DNA from 2 places in the Krasilnikovia sp. MM14-A1259 genome. Region 1 is predicted to be linked to the other one. Evidence: riboswitches for the same ligand, from Rfam matches in the RefSeq annotation. Region 1 holds a riboswitch; the other holds the start of a gene.
The links. A riboswitch is a leader RNA that binds a small molecule or an ion and turns the genes downstream of it on or off. The one in region 1 is predicted to bind cobalamin.

Region 2: it holds a riboswitch for cobalamin, as region 1 does, so the genes downstream of both, ACMCNK_RS08885 ((2Fe-2S) ferredoxin domain-containing protein) here and ACMCNK_RS08160 (VWA domain-containing protein) in region 1, are expected to answer to the same signal.

Annotation. Positions count from the first base shown of each region.
Region 1 covers NZ_BAAGAJ010000002.1:1,888,597-1,893,069, reverse strand. The annotation lists gene ACMCNK_RS08170 (SRPBCC family protein) at 1-461, shown strand, start outside; gene ACMCNK_RS08165 (gluconokinase) at 470-1,987, shown strand; cobalamin riboswitch at 2,062-2,184, shown strand; gene ACMCNK_RS08160 (VWA domain-containing protein) at 2,243-4,414, shown strand; gene cobO (cob(I)yrinic acid a,c-diamide adenosyltransferase) at 4,414-4,473, shown strand, end outside.
Region 2 covers NZ_BAAGAJ010000002.1:2,052,249-2,056,721, forward strand. The annotation lists gene ACMCNK_RS08870 (methyl-accepting chemotaxis protein) at 1-415, shown strand, start outside; gene ACMCNK_RS08875 (hypothetical protein) at 600-1,283, opposite strand; gene ACMCNK_RS08880 (fasciclin domain-containing protein) at 1,420-1,890, opposite strand; gene ACMCNK_RS08885 ((2Fe-2S) ferredoxin domain-containing protein) at 2,112-2,537, opposite strand; cobalamin riboswitch at 2,679-2,855, opposite strand; gene ACMCNK_RS08890 (hypothetical protein) at 3,009-3,368, shown strand; gene ACMCNK_RS08895 (phosphonatase-like hydrolase) at 3,738-4,430, opposite strand; gene ACMCNK_RS08900 (GntR family transcriptional regulator) at 4,427-4,473, opposite strand, start outside.

The DNA.
Region 1 (4,473 bases):
GGACGCTCGTGTTCATCCGTGACCTGAAGCACCCGCCCGACCGGGTGTGGCGCGCCCTGACCGACCCCGCCGAGATCGACCAGTGGGCGCCGTTCGCCGCCGCCCGCGACCTCGCCGAGCCCGGCGACACCACACTCACCATGATCGACGGGGACACCCGGGCGGACCAGCCCGCCACCGTGGTGCGCGCCGAGGCTCCGCGCGTGCTGGAGTACACGTGGGGCGCGGACCGGCTGCGCTGGGAACTCGACCCGGACGGCGCCGGCACCCGGCTCACCCTGCGGCACACCCTGGCCCAGCCGGAGATGGACGCCATGGTCGCCGCGGGCTGGCACCTGTGCATCGCCGTCCTCGCGCGGCTGCTCGACGGCACCCCGGTCGGCGTCATCCGCGGCCGCGACGCGCTCGCGTACGGCTGGGACGACCTGCGGGCCGCGTACGCGCAACGCCTGCGGCACTGACCGTACCCATGGATGTGGTCCTCGGCATCGACACCGGCACCACCGCCACCAAGGCCGTCACGGCCGGCCCCGGCGGCGAGGTGCGGGCCCGCGCCGGCGTCCACTATCCGCTGTCCGTACCCGCCCCGGGCCGTGCCGAACTGGACCCGGGTGCGCTCGGCGCCGCCGCCGTACGCGCCCTGACCGACGTGGCCCGCCAGGCCCGCGACCGCGGCGACCGGGTCGTCGCGGTCAGCCTCAGCGCGTTCCTGCACGGGCTCGTCGCAATGGACGCCGGCGGCCGTCCCCTCGGCCCGCTGATCACCTGGGCCGACGGCCGTGCCGCCGCGCAATGCGACGCGATCGCCGCGGCGGGACACGCCCGGGAGTTGCAGGCCCGCACCGGCACGCCGGTGCATCCGATGTCGCCGCTCGCCAAGCTGGCCTGGTGGCGCGACACGCAGCCGGCGACGCTGCACGACACCCCACGCTGGGGCGGCGCGAAGGAGACCGTCCTGGGCGTCCTCGCCGGCGGGCCCGCGCTCGTCGACCTCTCGATCGCCTCAGGCACCGGGCTCTACGACATCCACCGGCGCCGCTGGGACCCCACGGCACTCGAGATCGCCGGGGTGCGCGCCGGGCAACTGGCCGAGGTCGTAGCCACCACCCACCGGCTCACGCTGCGCCCCGACGTCGCGGCCGCCGCCGGGCTGCCACCGGCCACCCCGCTGATCGTCGGCGCCGCCGACGGGCCGCTGGCCAACCTCGGCGCGGGCGCCACCGCCCCCGGGGCCGCGGCGGTGTCGCTGGGCACCAGCGGCGCGATCCGTACGGCCGTGCGTGCGCCCGCGGTGGACCGGGCGGGCCGGCTGTTCTGCTACGCGCTCACCGAGGACCGCTGGGTCATCGGCGGCGCCGTCAACAACGCCGGATCGGTGGTGCGCTGGGCCGGGCAGGCGCTCACGGGCCGGCCCGGGGAGCAGATGCCCACCGACGCCGATCTTCGTGACGCTGCGCTGCTGGCGGAGGCGGGCGGCGTACCGGCGGGCAGCGACGGCCTGATCTGCCTGCCGTACCTGCTGGGGGAGCGGGCGCCGTGGTGGAGGTCCGGGCTGCGCGGGGCGTACCTGGGACTGCGCCGCGAGCACGGCCGCGGCCACCTCGTCCGCGCGGCGGTCGAAGGAGTCTGCCAGCAGCTCGCCCTGGTCCGGGACACCTGCACCGACGAGGGCGTCACGATCACCGAGGTACGGGCCACCGGCGGCGCCCTCGCCTCCCCGGTGTGGGCGAGCGTGCTCGCCGCCACCCTGGACCTGCCGGTCGCGGTCGCCGACACCGCCGGCGGCACCGCGCTCGGCGCCTGCCTGCTCGGCTGGTACGCCCTCGGCGCATTGCCCGACCTGGACCGGGCGGCCGAACTCGTCGGCACCGCAGAACCCACCCGGCCCGACCCGGACGCCGCCGCGCTCTACCGCCGCCGACGGCCCCTCGTCGAACGCGCCGCATTCGCCGTGACGGACCTGCTCTCCGAACTGGACCGGCCCTGAGGTGCGGCGTGGAGCGTCACGTCACGTTGACGCCGGGCGCCGTGGTAGGAAAGCATGGCCGACGAGCGGTAGCGGAGGAACCCGGTGCGAAACCGGGGCGGTCCCGCCACTGTGACCGGGGAGTGACCCGCGACGACGCCACGGCTGGAGACGGCCGGAAGGCCGCGGACAGCGCCGATCCGGGAGCCAGGAGACTCCGGCCGCTCGTACCTTGAGGATGCGCGGGCGTGGACACCCGCGGAAGGGAAATGCCGCGTGCTGCCTGCGTACCCGTTCTCCGCCGTCGTCGGCCTCGACGACCTGCGGCTCGCCCTGCTGCTCACCGCGGTGTCCCCGGCCGTGGGCGGCGTCCTGGTCCGCGGCGAGAAGGGCACCGCCAAGTCGACCGTGGTCCGCGCGCTGGCCGCGCTGCTGCCCGAGGTCGACGTCGTGCGCGGGTGCCGTTTCGCGTGCGACCCGGCCGGACCCGACCCCGACTGCCCGGACGGCCCGCACGAGGCGCAGGCCCCGCACGGGCACCGGCCCGCCACCCTGGTGGAGCTGCCCGTCGGCGCCACCGAGGACCGGGTCGTCGGGACGCTGGACATCCAGCGCGCCCTCGCCGACGGGGTCAAGGCGTACGAGCCGGGGCTGCTGGCCGCCGCCCACCGCGGCGCCCTGTACGTCGACGAGGTCAACCTGCTCCCGGACCACCTCGTGGACCTGCTGCTGGACGCGGCCGCGATGGGCCGGGCACACGTGGAACGCGACGGCGTGTCGGTCAAGCACGCGGCCCGCTTCCTGCTGGTCGGCACCATGAACCCCGAGGAGGGCGAACCCCGCCCCCAGCTCGTCGACCGGTTCGGGCTGGTGGTCACGGTCGCGGCGCCCCGCGACGCCGGGCAGCGCGCCGAGGTGGTGCGGCGGCGGCTCGCGTACGAGGCCGACCCGGGAGGGTTCGCGGCCCGGTTCGCGGACGCCGAGCGGGCACTCGCGGACCGCATCGCCGCGGCTCGCGCCGCGCTGCCCGGCGTGGTGCTACCCGACGCCGAACTGGACCGGATCGCCCGCGTGTGCCTCGCGTACGGCGTCGACGGCATGCGCGCCGACATCGTGGTGGCCCGGTGTGCGGTGGCTCTGGCCGCCTGGCACGGACGGGACCGGGTGACCGTGGCCGACGTCAAGGACGCGGCCCGGCTGGCCCTGCCGCACCGGCGCCGGCGCGACCCGCTCGACCCGCCCGGTACGGACGAGCAGCGGCTCGACGACGCCCTGTCCCAGGCCGGGGGTGATGACGAGCCACCCACCCCGCCCGACGGCGCCGGCCCGCCTCCGACAGGCGGCCCGCCTCCGACAGACGGTCCCCCTCCGACAGGCGGCCCGCCTCCGACAGACGGCCCGCCGCCCAAAGGCGGCCCGCCTCCGGGGGACGGCCCGAGGCCCGGGGACGCCTCGTCGTCCGTGCAATCGGGCGGCGGGGACCCCGCCCCTGCGGCCTCGCCCGAGGAGCCGCCCCCCGCGGCGCAGGACGCCGCGGCACGCCGCCCCGGTGCGTCCGGGACTGCGCAGGCCGGTGCGGCGTTCCGGCCGCGCACGCTGCGGATCGCCGCGCGCGGGGAGGGCGGTCACGCGGGCCGTCGTTCCCCGGCGTACGCCCGGCGGGGGCGCGTCGTCGGCTCCCGGGTGCCGCACGGCCGCCTCGCCGGTGCCCCGCACCTGCCCGCGACGCTGCGCGCCGCCCTGCACCGGGCCGCCCTGCACCGGGACGCCGCGTACCAGGCGGTCCCGCGCCGACCCGGCGGCCTGGCAGAGCCGGCGAACCGGCCTGACCAGCACCACCCGGCAGCGGACCACGCTGCCCGCCGCGACGGGTTCGCCGTGCAGCCGCGGGATCTGCGCGAGGCGGTCCACGTCGGCCGGGAGGCGAACCTCGTACTGTTCGTTGTGGACGCTTCCGGCTCGATGGCCGCCCGCCGCCGGATGACCGTGGTCAAGACCGCGGTGCTGTCGTTGCTGCGCGACGCCTACCAGCGGCGGGACCGGATCGGCATGATCACCTTCCGGGGTTCGGCCGCGGAGCAGGTGCTGCCGCCGACCTCCAGCCACGAGGTGGGGGTGCTGCGGCTCGCGTCGCTGCGTACCGGCGGGCGTACCCCACTCGCGGCGGGCCTGCGTGCCGCGGCGGCGACCATCGCGACCGAGCGTCGCCGCGACCCGCGGCGACGTCCCCTGCTGGTCGTGGTCACCGACGGCCGGGCCACCAGCGGGCCCGATCCGGTGACCGCCGCCGCGGCCCTGGCCGGGGTCGCGACCGTGGTGGTGGACTGCGAGTCCGGTCCGGTACGCCTGGGCCTGGCCCGCCGCCTCGCCGCCTCCCTCGCCGCCGACCTGGTGCCGCTTGAGCACCTGGAGAACACCACCACCACGACCGCGAGGAGGGCAGCCTGATGCCGCAGGGCAAGGTCACCACGGTGCCGGACGACGGGCTGACCACGCGGCAGCGCCGC
Region 2 (4,473 bases), 160 kb from region 1:
CCGCGCGGGCGAGGCCGGCAAAGGCTTCGCCGTGGTCGCCTCCGAGGTCAAGGACCTGGCTCAGGAGACCGCCAAGGCCACCGACGAGATCTCCAACCGGATCAACGTCATCCAGACGGACACCGGCGCCGCGGTCGCGGCGATCGGTGAGATCACGCATGTCATCGAACGGATCAACGCCTACTCGAACACCATCGCCTCGGCGGTGGAGGAACAGACCGCCACCACCAGCGAAATCGGCCGCAACGTCGCCGAAGCCGCCGTCGGCGCCGCCAACATCACCGACACCATCACGGGAGTGGCCAAGGCCGCCCAGGACACCTACCTCGGCGTCGGCGAATCCCACCAGACCGCGAACGAACTGTCCGACCTCGCCAGCGAACTGCGGACTCTGGTCGGCCGATTCAAGGTGTAGCCAGCTTCATACAGAGCACGGTTCCTCTAGCGGGACTGGGACAAGGGCGTGACCCTCTGGCGCCTCTGCGCACATTCCGATTTTCGATGGAGTTGGCGAGTGATTTCGTCGGCGAGAACGGGAGCCGGGTGTTGAGCGACAGGTTGACCTGTCGCTCAGGACGACAGCCGGCATGCACATCCGATCAGCCGTCGAGGAGTAGTCCGAGACCGTGCTGGTTGGCGTGACGGATTAGTTGACCGAGCGCGGCGAGTCCACCAAGCGAAGCTGAGTTGCCGAAGAGCTCCCGGGCAGCAGCATTCGGGTCGGGACTCTCGGCTATCCGGTTGCCCAGGGCCGTGTGGAACCATCCGTACCAGGTACCGACGACGAGCGTCTCGGACGGATCGAGTCGGTCCCGGAAGCACAGGTGTTCCAGAACCATGTACGGCGTGACGTTCACCGTTCTGCCATCGAGGTCGAATGGGACCGGCGCCGACCCGACCGGGCTCGGTTCTGCTCCCAGCTGGCGGACGAGCTGCTCCATCCGGCGTCCGTCCCAGCCCATCCGCACCAGCGTCCGGACGAATCCGTCGGCGGGCGGCGTGAACATCGCGGCGTTCTCCAGCAGAGCCTCCCGCAGGACTGTCAAGGCCAAGTCATCGACCGGGTAGTCCAGCCTCGCGTGACAACCTGGCGCGGCCTGCCGATTACTCACCGGACAGGCCAGGCACAACTGCCACAGATGCTGCATCTGAACGCTGGCCTGCTCCGTCTGAGCGCGGTGGACCGTGCGGTCCTCGACCCCTTGCTGGCCGAGAACCCTGAACGTCAGCGAGGGAACGCCGTGTTGATCCATGAGACCACCCATGCGCACGAGTTGCTGCATCTCGGTGATCCATGAGGGTGTTCCTCCTGGCCGAAAGGTGCACTCGTACTGCAGGTATGCCTCAAGTCCCATGATCAAGATCATACCGATGGCGGTCGACGGCCATAACCAGCTCACCTCGGCGACGGCCTCGTGACTAACGCTGGGGTACCAACTCGTCGACGATGTACACCGCCGCGTTGGTGATGTCGAGCTGCCGGCACACCACCTTCACGCCGTTGACGCGGAAGCCGCCGGAGTCGGTGGTAACGATGGCCTGGGTGCCGGCCATGGTCGTATGCGCGCCGCGCAGTTGGCCCGGCTCCAGGCGTTCCGCAATGGCAGCCTGCTTGAGCATCGTGGCTAGTTGCTCCGGGTGGTCCCACAACAGCGGGATACGCCGGAACGGGAAAGCCGCGAGAAACTGGTCGGACGTCGCGAACAGGGTCAGCGCGGGCATGCCATCGAGCGTGCGCAGCCCGGCCCGGTCGAGTCCGTCCGACATCCCGGACAGGCCCGGATTTGCGGCTACTGCAGCTGTCAACGGCTTGCCTGCCATGGCTGCCACGTTCGGTGAGGCGCAGGCGTCAGCAGGCTGCGAGCCTGATGGCAGCGGCTGCCCGGTCACGACTCCACCCTGCCCGTACGTGCAGCTGGACAGAGAGACGCCCAGGAGCGCCGCGAGGAGGGCAGGCTTCACCGCCTCATCATCGCCCCGTTCTCGTACGGAGATGGGCGGTTCGCCCAGTCGCCATCCGGTGACCGCACGTGACGCCTGCGGGAAGGGATGCACCGTACCCTTCCAGCGCCGATCGCATCGCATGACATGGAGGCGGCCTTGTCGGTTGCCTAGAGCATGGAGTTGCCCTCGCTGGTGGTGCCGGTACGCGAGGGGTGGATCCGGTGCAGGGCCAGGTACTCGGGGATGTCCGCCAGGCCCGGTCCGCCCGCGTTGAGCCAGGCTTGCAGGGTACGCAGGGCGTGCGCGTCGAGGCGCGCGAGCCAGACGGGACGGCCGCCTGCGCGGCGTCCGTCGGGTGAGGGCCGAACGACGATGATGTTGGCGTATTCGCAGGGGCCGAGGCAGTCGCTGGTGCTCAGCCGGACCGTGTCGGGGTTGTCCGCGGCGATCTGGTGCAGGGCGCGGAGTTCGCCGTCGTGGTCGAGGCCGGGATGCTTGGCGGGGTTTCCGCAGCAGCAGCCGCGGCAGGCGATCAGCCCGGCCACGGTGTGCGTCGCCGGCTGCTTCGCATCGACGGTGTGTGGGCTGGTCATCGGCGCACTGGGCCCGAGACGACCCCGCGGGGTGTGGCAGACCGGCGCGGCGCGGGCGGGCAGGTGCCGGGACCGTCGGTGGGTCGTGGCAGGGCAGAACGCGGCATGGCGGCGAACTCCTTTTCCCCATCGCTCGTGGGGGTAGACATTCGGCGCCGCGGCCGGTCTCCTGGCTCCCAGATCATCGCGGGTTTCTTCAGCCTTCCCAGACCGGACGGTCCAGTGGCGACAGCGAAGGAGCCCACTTCCTGGTCACAGTGGCGAGGACCACGCCGGAATCGCACCGGCTTCCCGAACACCGCGGCAGGGGAACTGTATCGACCGGGTCCGGGGCAGGCCGCACAGCCCCCACCAACGGACACAACATGTTGTCCTTGCTGGGCTATCACTTCCCAGCGGTAGATACAAGATCGGTCGCCGTGCGGTCGGTCTGTGGTGGTATTCCGACTGCGGGAGACAGTCGGCCTGGACGTGCTGGTGCACGGCGAGCCGGAATGCAACGACATGGTGTTCATCGCGGCCACCGCGGTGGTGATGCTGATCCTGCGGTCGTTCGGGGACCTGGCCGCCAACAAGCCCAACCACCAAACCACCGAAACCCCGGCGCCGCTCACCGACGGCACCGGCCGGATCGTGTTCCCCGGTTTCCCCGCCGACCTGCTGTTCAACCTCCGCCTGCACTCGATCGGCGCCCAGTTTGGTCCGGTGGGCCACGATCGGCCTGGTCTTCGCCCCGATGGCCGAGCGGCTCCTGGCCGGGTCGCGCACCCAGCGGGCCGACACGGGCGAACCAGTGACGGTCAGCGGCTGAGTATCGCCTGCCACTGCTGACGCCGGACCGGCTCCGGCGTCGGCACGCAGTCGCCACATGTGCGCACGGCATGGCCCGGCGCGGCGCGGCGTCGGCGATCATCCCAGCGGCGCCGCCCAGCGCCGAGGACACGTTGCCCTACAGCACCTGCGGTGACCGGGCGAACCGGCCGCGGAACACCCCGACGATCGGCTCGACCAGCCCTCGCGTTGCCGTCCAGGAAGCGGCTGTCGCCGGTGCGCCGGCGCTGTGGGACGGTTCGAGAGGACCCGGCGGAAGAGGGGTCCTCGCTGACATGCTGCGCCGCCACGGACCGGATTCACCGAACGCTGCGGCCGGCATGCCTCCCCGACGCCTGCGTCGGACCCGCGCCGCAGCCTGAGCGGCCGTCAGGCGCGACCGATCGGTCGGCCGAGGTCGGTGAGCAGGCGGGGAACGTCCGCGACGCCGTCCAGGAGGTGGGTCGGACCGGCTGCGGCCAGGGTTTGTGCGGGGACCTCGCCGGTGCGTACGGCGACGACGAGGGCGGCTCCCGCGTTCCGGCCGGCCTGCACATCCCGCACGGTGTCGCCAGCGACGAGCACCCGGCGTACGTCTTCGACGCCGGTCACCTCCATCGCGTGGAAGATCATGAAAGGGGCCGGCCGGCCGACGGTCACGTCGTCGATGCAGACGACCGCGTCCAGGATACGCGCGGTCCAGCCGATCGATGCGAGCAGCGAGTCGGTCGTCCCGCGGTCGAAGCCGGTGGAGAGTGCAACCTTGACGCCGGCGGCCCGCAGCTGTGCGATCACCTCCGGCACGCCGGGGAACGGGACCGGCGGCCGTACCCGGTACGCGCCGGCCAGCCGCGTACGGAAGTCGGCGAACGCCCGGTCCACCACCACGTCGCTCGGGCCCGTGCCTGAGTCGGTGAGCAGGGCCTGGATCGCCGTGCGCTTGCTCGCGCCCATCCAGACCTCGATCTGAGCGGGGGTGGGATCGCCTCCGGCCGCGCGGACGGTGTCGGCCAGTACGCGGTACACCGTGCCACCTTCGTCGACGGTGGTCCCGGCGATGTCGAACACGGCGAGCTCGATCATGGGACGGCCCTTTCCGGCTGGGGGCGTACGGAGGTGTGCCAGG